DNA from 3 places in the Lentilactobacillus hilgardii genome. Region 2 is predicted to be linked to each of the others. Evidence: predicted binding sites of a transcription regulator. Region 2 holds the regulator's gene; each other region holds the start of a gene.
The links. The regulator NrdR, encoded in region 2, represses ribonucleotide reductase genes. The targets are predictions, from matches to a motif close to ACACNATATATNGTGT.
Positions count from the first base shown of each region.

Region 1: nrdJ (ribonucleoside-triphosphate reductase, adenosylcobalamin-dependent) is a predicted target of NrdR. The motif match lies at 2,049-2,064, and genes of this name have one in related genera.
Region 3: nrdD (anaerobic ribonucleoside-triphosphate reductase) is a predicted target of NrdR. The motif match lies at 1,277-1,292, and genes of this name have one in related genera.

Region 1 is NZ_CP047121.1:2,947,533-2,950,823, forward strand. It holds gene GQR93_RS13930 (DUF3737 family protein) at 1-444, shown strand, start outside; gene GQR93_RS13935 (MalY/PatB family protein) at 444-1,616, shown strand; gene nrdJ (ribonucleoside-triphosphate reductase, adenosylcobalamin-dependent) at 2,110-3,291, shown strand, end outside.
Region 2 is NZ_CP047121.1:1,821,969-1,825,259, reverse strand. It holds gene polA (DNA polymerase I) at 1-100, shown strand, start outside; gene mutM (DNA-formamidopyrimidine glycosylase) at 195-1,037, shown strand; gene coaE (dephospho-CoA kinase) at 1,030-1,623, shown strand; gene nrdR (transcriptional regulator NrdR) at 1,635-2,129, shown strand; gene GQR93_RS08560 (DnaD domain protein) at 2,129-3,291, shown strand, end outside.
Region 3 is NZ_CP047121.1:93,140-96,430, forward strand. It holds gene GQR93_RS00460 (ABC transporter ATP-binding protein) at 1-386, shown strand, start outside; gene GQR93_RS00465 (ABC transporter permease) at 393-1,166, shown strand; gene nrdD (anaerobic ribonucleoside-triphosphate reductase) at 1,408-3,291, shown strand, end outside.

The sequences.
Region 1 (3,291 bases), 1.1 Mb from region 2:
GATCACCTCGATCTTATTGGCAACTACTGTTTTGACGGCGCAAAAAACGTTGAAGTTCATCATTCTACCCTGGTTTCAAAAGACGCATTTTGGAACTGTGAAAACGTCACGGTTTATGATTCTGTCATTAATGGTGAATATTTAGGGTGGAACACGAAGAATCTGACACTGATCAACTGTACAATCGAAAGTGATCAGGGCTTGTGCTACATTGATCACTTGACCATGCGCAACTGTCGTTTGATGGAAACCGATCTGGCCTTCGAGTATTGTTCCAACATCGATGCAGAAATCAACTCAACTATCGTGAGTGTTAAAAATCCAATCAGTGGTAAAATTCACGCACACTCAATTGGAGAAATCATTATGGATCCAACCAAAATCGATCCAAGTAAAACAACCATCACAACCGACACTAAAATCACAAAAAGGAAGTCAGCATAATGTATGATTTTAAATCAATTATCCCCCGCCGTAACACCGATTCGGTCAAATGGGACGTCAAACCCAACGAATTGCCGATGTGGGTAGCCGACATGGATTTCAAGGCAGCGCCGGAAATCATTGATGCCATGCAGAAGAAGGTTGCTTTTGGTATTTTTGGTTATGAAGAACCCCATGCTGACTATTTCAATGCCGTTGCCGACTGGTACGCTACCGAACACCACGCCCGGCCCAAAACGGCGTGGATGCTATTCTGTACAGGTGTCGTCCCATCTATTTCATCAACTGTTCGCCGTGTCAGTAACGTCGGTGATAACGTTGTTGTCCAAGCACCGGTTTATAATATTTTCTACAATTCAATTATTAATAACGGCCGTCACATTCTATCAAGCGACTTGCTTTATGATTCCGCCAACCACCAATACAGCATTAATTGGCAGGATCTGGAAGCCAAGTTGGCTGAACCGTTAAGTACCATGATGATTCTATGTAATCCCCATAATCCGGTCGGCAAAGTCTGGTCCCGAGATGAACTGATTAAAATCAGCAGGCTTTGTATGAAATACCACGTCACGTTATTCAGTGATGAAATTCATGGTGACTTGGTGTGCGGCAGCCCTGAATACACCCCTATTTTCTCTTTGCCGGATGATTTGATTCAGAATACCATTGTCAGCGTTTCTCCAAGCAAAACGTTCAACGTGGCCGCACTGCACGCAGCTACCCTCATTGTCCCCAACGAAGGACTGCGAAACATTGTCAATCGTGGTATCAACACCGATGAACTTGGTGAGCCCAACTTATTGGCAATCCCCGGTACCATTGCCGCTTATACAAAGGGACATCAATGGTTGGCCGAATTGAAACAGCAGCTTACCCGAAATCGCGATATTTTTACAAATTATTGTGAACAGTTCATACCGCAGATCAAAGTGATTGCGTCGAATGCGACTTATTTGGTTTGGATAGACTGTAGTACTATTACCCGAGACTCATCCCAACTGGAAGACTTTATCCGTCAGGACACCGGTCTCTATATTTCTGCCGGCTCTGTGTATGGCGGCAACGGCAATCAATTCTTAAGAGTTAATATTGCCTGCCCCGAAACAACGCTTCAGGATGGTTTAAAACGTCTTAAAAAGGGAATTGAAACGTATATCAATCAGAAATAAGTAAAATCACTCATAACCGGAAGGGGCTGAGACAAAAGTCATTTTGTCCAGTCCTTTTTAATTTCATCACGATGATGACCGAGCAAAAATAGCTATGCAATTTTCCCGTCATTCTTATCCAATAGCGCTTATTTTTGCCTTGTTTCCTTCCGAAAAAATCGGTAAGATGGATGTTGCACGGATTTAGTTAAATCAATCATTTTGATTGACACGGTAAACAAAACAATCCGTTGGCTACACCAGATATCGTTGTGGTCAACCCATTGAAAACACAATACTTATGGAAAATCCATTAAATAACAGATAGTTGTTTTAAGACAACGGAGCGTTAAATTTTTTTCGATGGCCGTCAGCCCTTGCCAGTACAAGGCTGGCGCACTCATCTGCTGAATTTCTCCGGACACAATATATTGATTATCCTCTCTCGTCGAGATACTATATATAGTGTTAACTCGAACGAAATACGAGAATCAAGAGTACGGGAGGAATCGTTATGCAAGCAATGAAACTTTCATCAGTTTCACTCTCTGATGAATTTATAAACCAAATTAAAAACGAAGTCACACCGCACTGGGGCGAACTAGGCTGGGTTACATACAAAAGAACTTATGCTCGTTGGATCCCAGAAAAGCAGCGGACAGAAAATTGGGACGAGACGGTTAAACGGGTAGTTGAAGGAAACATCAACCTTGACCCGCGTCTCCACCAAAACAATGTTGATCCACAAGTGATCAGCGAATTAACCGATGAAGCCAAGAAGCTTTATAAATTGATTTACGGATTGGCCGCAACACCTTCGGGCCGTAATCTTTGGATTTCAGGTACACCTTATGAAGCACGTAACGGTGACGCATTAAATAACTGTTGGTTCATTGCTGTACGGCCACAGCCATACGGTGACAGCCACATCGTGCCCGAATACCTTAAAAAGGATCAACCAGCTGTTTCAATGCCCTACTCATTCATGTTTGATCAATTAATGAAGGGCGGCGGTGTCGGTTTTTCTGTCACTAAAGAAAATGTCCACAAGATTCCGCTGGTTGACAACAAAGTCAACCTGACTGTTGTTATCGATAAAGACAGTGAGTCATACGCTGATTCACTTAAGATGGGAGCCGTTGATAAGGACGACTACTTCAAGAACCACTCAATCACGGATGCCGCTTATTATCGTCTACCCGATACCCGTGAAGGTTGGGTATTATCAAACGCTCATCTAATCGATTTACACTTTAAATCAACCAATCCCAAGAACCAACAAAATCTGGTCCTTGATATGAGTGATATTCGACCAAAGGGCGCTAAGATCAAAGGATTCGGCGGTACCGCTTCAGGGCCAATGCCTTTGATTGAGATGCTCTTTGATATTAATGGCGTCCTCAATAATCGTGCCCGTCGTCACCTTTCATCAGTTGATATGACCGATATTGGTAATATGATCGGGAAAACGGTTGTTGCCGGAAACGTTCGTCGTTCGGCCGAATTAGCATTAGGCTCTGCCGACGACGAAGATTTCATTACAATGAAACAAGATAAAGAAAAATTGTATCATCACCGTTGGGCTTCCAACAACAGTGTTGCTGTTGATTCCCAATTCAGCAACTACGGTCCGATTGCCGATTCTATTCGTCACAATGGCGAGCCGGGAATCGTTAACTTGGAACTTTCCAAGAAT
Region 2 (3,291 bases):
CGAAAAGTTAATTCCAAAAGTGATGGATTCTGCAATCAAGCTTAACATTCCATTAAAAGTAGAGAGTCATTGGGGAAAGACTTGGTATGAGGCTAAATGATGCAAGATATTATTATTGTTTGGTTGACAGATTATTGCTTTATTTAGGCAACAATTTTTAAATGTTTAATTAAGTAGAATCAAGGAGATAGATTATGCCTGAATTACCAGAAGTTGAAACTGTTCGAAGGGGCCTGACCGAACTGGTTGCAGGAAGTCAAATTCGGACGGTAGATGTGTTATATCCTAAAATGATCAATTTACCACCTGAGGATTTCACAAACGCACTCAAAAATCAGATCATTGAAAAAATTGATCGCCGGGGTAAATATTTATTTATTCGGATTAACAATGGATTAACAATTGTATCCCACCTTCGAATGGAAGGAAAGTACGATGTTGAGCCTGAAGGAACACCTCTAAGCAAGCACACTCATATTGTTTTTCATTTAACCGATGGGCGTCAGCTTCGATATAATGATACGCGAAAATTCGGTAGAATGAATTTGGTTGACACCGGGCATGAACTGACTGTGGCTGGATTAAAAACAATAGGTCCTGAGCCGACTGAAAGGGACTTAACCTTAGATTACATGAGAAAAATATTTGGTAAAAGTAAAAAGCTGGTCAAGCCGTTTCTTTTGGATCAGAGTAATATTGCCGGCTTGGGAAACATTTATGCCGATGAGGTGCTTTGGTTAAGCAAAATCAACCCTAAGCAGCCTGTCAATACACTATCAGTGGCAGAACTCAAATTACTCCGTAAAAGTATTATTGATGAAATCAAAAAGGCAATTGATGGTCACGGGACTACTGTTCATTCTTACTCCAATGCTTATGGCGAAGCTGGCAATTTTCAAAATCATTTAAACGTCTATGGTCGACAGGGAGAACCTTGTCTTAGGTGTGGGACACCTATTGAAAAAATCAAACTGGCCCAAAGGGGGACACATTTTTGCCCAAATTGTCAGGTGATTCACGGTGATCGTCATGAATAAAGTGATTGGATTAACAGGTGGTATTGCAACGGGAAAATCTGCAGTGAGCACTTTTCTTGGCAGGAAAGGCATTCCGATAATTGATGCAGACATCGTGGCACATCAGGTTCAAGAGCCTGGTGAGAACGGTTTAAAGGCAATCACAGCGGAATTCGGTCAGGAAGTATTAGCTTCAAGCGGTCGCCTTGATCGAACCAGACTCGGGGAAATTGTTTTTCAACATCCCCAAAAATTAAAACGACTTGTTCAAGTGATGGATCCCTTCATCAGAGAAAAAATCATTCATGAAATTGATCGTTACCGTGATAAGCAATTAACGGTCCTAGACGCCCCAACTTTATTTGAAAACGGGTATACTTATTTGACAGATTCAATTGTTGTTGTATATTGTGATCCAGTGACTCAAATGAAACGTTTAAGACGCAGAGATGATTTAACAATTAGTCAGGCGTCTGCCAGAATTAAAAGCCAGTGGTCACTGCAGACAAAATGTGATTTGGCTGATACAATTATTTATAATTCAGGTAGTTTAGAAAATACAAATATGCAAGTAGAAGATTGGTTACAACAAGAAAAGAAATATTAGAGGTGAAAGCCATGCAATGTCCTCATTGTGGATATAACGGGTCCAAGGTTGTCGATAGTCGACCAACCGATGATGGTCGTGTCATTCGGCGCCGTAGAGAATGTGAACACTGTGGCTTTAGATTCACGACGTTTGAACGGGTCGAAGCAACACCACTTCTGGTTATCAAAAAAAATGGCAATCGAGAAGAGTTTAACCGCGAAAAAATTCTTAAAGGTGTCGTGAGGTCGGCTGAAAAGCGGCCGATTTCAATGGATGCGATTACTGATTTGGTTGATCGGGTTGAAAATAAAGTTCGTTCTTCAGGTGAAAATGAAGTTACCAGTCGTCAAATCGGAGAGTATGTGATGGAGGAACTGGTGAATCTGGATGAGATTGCGTATATCAGGTTTGCCAGTGTTTATCGTCAATTTAAGGATATGTCTGTTTTTTATAAAGAACTCAAAGAAGTTATGGAGAAGGATAAGAAAAAGAATGCTGCTAAACAGCATCCTGAGGAGAAGTAATGTTAAATTCGGAAAATAAATTAACTCCCGATTCGAAATATCTTGTTTTGAATGCCAGTGCAAACAAAAGCGTAGATCAGAGTGTTCTTACCAACTTGTATTTACCAATTATTGGGCGGGGTGCAGTGCAGCTTTATAATTTACTTTGGTCATTGAGTGTGAGCGATCATAATCGATTGATTCTTCATAAACATTTTGAACTCCAAAGTATTTTGGATATTGGTATTGACAAATTATTACGGTATCGCCGTAAGCTCGAAGCAGTTAATTTATTAGTCACATCCGTCTCACTTACTTCACCTGATAGTTATGTTTATTCCATGAGAGAGCCATGCACGGCAACCGAGTTTTTAAAAACTGATATTTTGTCGATTTTACTTTTGGGAAGAGTGGGTGAGGATACCTATAACCGAATTGTTGCTCGGCTGTTTATTCCAATGCCGGATGTTGGCCAGGTTAAGAATGTCTCGGCTTCGCTCCTTGATGTTTTTCAGATTCCGGAAAATTCTGTTAAAAATATTCCTGGTCCGGTTAATATTGCCAAGCAAACCATCTCGGGGAATTCTGCTGAACTGAATCATCGTTATTTGGAACCTTCAAAAGAGGAGTTTGATTTTAATCTTCTTTTGGATATTTTAGAAAATTCGTACGTTGATGCTGCCAGTGTTAAAGCGGCACAGCCATTGATTTTGTCTGAGTATTCACTTTATGGTATAGATGAAATTAAAATGGGTGAATTGATCAAGAAAGCGACAAATCTAAACACGAATAAATTGAATCAGAAAAGTTTGAAATTCATTATTGCACGCGACTTTACACAACCACAAGTTAGAGTGCCGGATTCAATAAACAAGAAGCCTGAAGATGATGCGGATGGGCAACAACTGGTACAACAATTTGATCAGCCCACTCAACAAGTTATCCAGATTAGTAAAGAAAATGCGCCAATTAGCTTTTTAAAGCAAATTAAAGACCAAAAGGGCGGTATGGTAACTGCTGGTGAGCAACGAATGATTCGAGAACTGGTTTCGAAGGGATTGCTTCCGCGTGAGGTTATTAACGTTCTTATTTACTATGTTCTCATCGGAATTGGAAATTCAACTCTCAATCAAAATTTAGTTAATACAATTGCGGATAATTGGGCTCAAAACCATGTAACGAA
Region 3 (3,291 bases), 1.3 Mb from region 2:
ATTTAGCCAAACAAGGAACGACGTTCTTAATTTCCAGTCATATTCTAAGCGAATTGGAAAAATTAATTGATGATTTAATCGTCATTGATAAGGGACAAATCGTTTATCGTGGTGATATGGCGACTTTGGAAAGCGGCAGCACGAGATCAATGGTTCTTCAGACCTCTGATGATGCTAAAGCCAAGGATATCCTATCTCAAAACGGATACAAGTTAATCGATTCTGATCATGTTAGTGTTGTTGAGGATGAAACGACCAAAATGGCCGATATTATTAAATTATTGTCAACTAATAATATCGAAATCGAGGATGTTAAACACGTTCATAGTGATCTTGAGACTTCACTGCTTGATTTATTGAAGAATGACAAAGTGAAGGAGGGCTAATCTGATATGGTAACGTTAGTTAGACAAGAAATATTTAAATTGGTGCACAAAAAAAGTACGTGGGCAACATCAATTATCCTGCTGGTGATAATGACTATCTTTGCTGTGATTAGTCGGAATCATCCAAACACAATTGACCCCAAGACAATATTTGTCAGTTTATTTACTGGTTTTGACTGGATTGTATTATTTATGATTGCTGCTGCCAGTTCAATTATTTCGATGGAGTTTCAATATGGAACAATTAAAGAATTGCTTTATCGAAAGTACTATCGGGGAGAAATTCTTGTTAGCAAATGGCTTGCAATGGTTCTTTACTCAATCTACTTTATTGCATTGGCATTTGTTTATTCGTTGATTTTAAAATTAATTCTTTTTAACGGAACATTTCAGCTCAGCGAAACATATGGCAATAAGCATAGTATCTTAGTTACGGCCCTTTACACGTCTTTATCAGGATTTGTGGCATTGTGGTTGGTTTTAAGTCTGGTTTTGCTGTTGGCAAATCTGTTTAAGAGTTCTGCCGCAGCTATTTCAGTTGGTATTATTGGCTACTTTGCAATTAATGTGGTTTCTTCAATGTTAATCATAGCTATTAAGAAGTGGACTTGGTTAAAGTGGAATCCGTTAAACATGATGAATTATCCTAATCAGGTCATTAGCCCAAGCCTAAAACACATGACGCTTTTATCAACAAATGAATTACTCATTGGCAGTCTGGTTTATATGGTCATCTTTTTGGGAATAAGCTACTCTGTCTTTAAGCGTCGAAACGTTTAGTCAAAGGAATTGGCCGATAAAAATTAATAATTGATTGAGCACTTAAACCGTCAGACATGTCCTTGGGATGTGTCTGACGGTTTTATTATGAAATTGTTGGCAATTTTATGGCACAACATGTAGTGCGTTGGCAATGCATAACACATATATATTGTGTTTTAAAGTCTTTTTTTCAAATAATTTTCAGCTATACTAAACAATGTTAACTATATTTTCGAGTTTACCCAAAGGAAGGGATTCTATGGATTACATTAAGACTGAAGCAACAAATCAAAACGATACTAAACTTCGCAGTCTAACTGTGATCAAGGCTGACGGGGAAAAGTGTTCTTTTTACCCGTATAAAATTAATTTGGTCATTGAGGCACTTACCGATGAGACGGATGTGCAGGAGAAATTAAAACAGCAAATTTTTGAACGACTTTCATCCTTCGAAGAAGAACTGACGTCAAAGGATATCAGAGATAGTTTTAAAGCAGTTCTTTCAGAAATGGACCGTGGTGATTTGGTTGCCAGTTATGACCAATATCGCTTAAAAGATGAAGCCAAGTGGCAGGCAGCGATTAATCCTTCAACCAAGCTTAACCAGTTATTTGATAAAAGTGACACTGTTGTTCACGAAAACGCAAACAAGGACAGTAATGTGTTCAGCACCAGGCGAGACTTGACTGCCGGAATGGTCGGTAAATCTCTTGGTCTCACGCTGATGCCTGAAACTGTTGGTAAGGCGCATTTGCGAGGGGATATCCATTATCACGATCTGGATTACTCACCGATGACTGAAATGACTAATTGTTGTTTGATTGATTTTAAGGGCATGCTGAACAATGGATTTAAAATCGGAAATGCCGATGTCGAGCCACCTAAGTCGATTCAGACAGCAACCGCGCAAATGTCTCAAATTATTGCGAACGTTGCTTCCAGTCAATATGGTGGCTGCTCAGCAGACAGGACAGATGAGCTGCTGGCACCATTTGCTAGATTGAATTTTGAAAAACATCTGGCAGATGCCAAACACTGGATTGCCCCTGATAAGCAGGAAGCTTTTGCAAAAGAAAAGACTAAAAAAGATATTTATGATGCTATGCAGGCACTGGAATATGAAATTAATACATTATTCTCATCGAATGGTCAGACGCCGTTCACAACGGTTGGATTTGGTCTTGGGAGATCATGGATTGAGCGCGAAATTCAAAGTGCTATTTTGAGAGTCCGGATTAAAGGGCTGGGAAAGCAGCATCGGACAGCTATTTTTCCGAAATTGATTTATACCCTAAAAAGAGGATTGAATCTCAAACCCGATGATCCCAATTATGATATAAAGCAACTCGCCATTGAATGTGCCACCAAGCGGATGTATCCGGATATCTTGATGTATGACAAGATTATTGAATTAACAGGTAGTTTTAAAGCGCCGATGGGCTGTCGAAGCTTTTTGCAGGGATGGCATGATGAGAACGGAAAAGAAGTTAACAGTGGCCGAATGAATTTAGGCGTTGTCACAATCAATTTACCAAGAATTGCGATTGAATCCCATGGGGATAAAGCTGTTTTCTGGGAAATCCTGCAAGACCGATTGGAGATTGCTAAAAAGGCTCTTCTTAATAAAGTTGATCGTTGTAAGCAGGCAAAGCCCAAAAATGCGCCCATTTTGTATCAGTACGGTGCCTTTGGTAAACGGTTAAAAGATACGGATTCCGTGGATGAGTTATTCACGCATCGGCGGGCTACGGTGTCATTGGGCTACATTGGATTATACGAAGTCGGAACTGAATTTTATGGACCGGATTGGGAACATAATCAAACAGCCCACAAGTTTACCGTATCGATTGTAAAATGCCTACATGATTATTGTGCAAAGTGGGAAGATCAATACGACTATCATTTCAGCGTCTATTCAACACCGGCTGAATCATTGACAGATACCTTCTGTGAGCTGGACACTAAAAAATTTGGGAAGATCAATGACATTACATCTAAAGAGTACTACACAAATAGTTTTCATTATGATGTACGAAAGAATCCAACACCGTTTGAAAAGTTGGCTTTTGAAGAGGCTTATCCAAAATACGCGGCCGGTGGTTTTATCCATTACTGTGAATACCCTAATTTGAAACAGAATCCG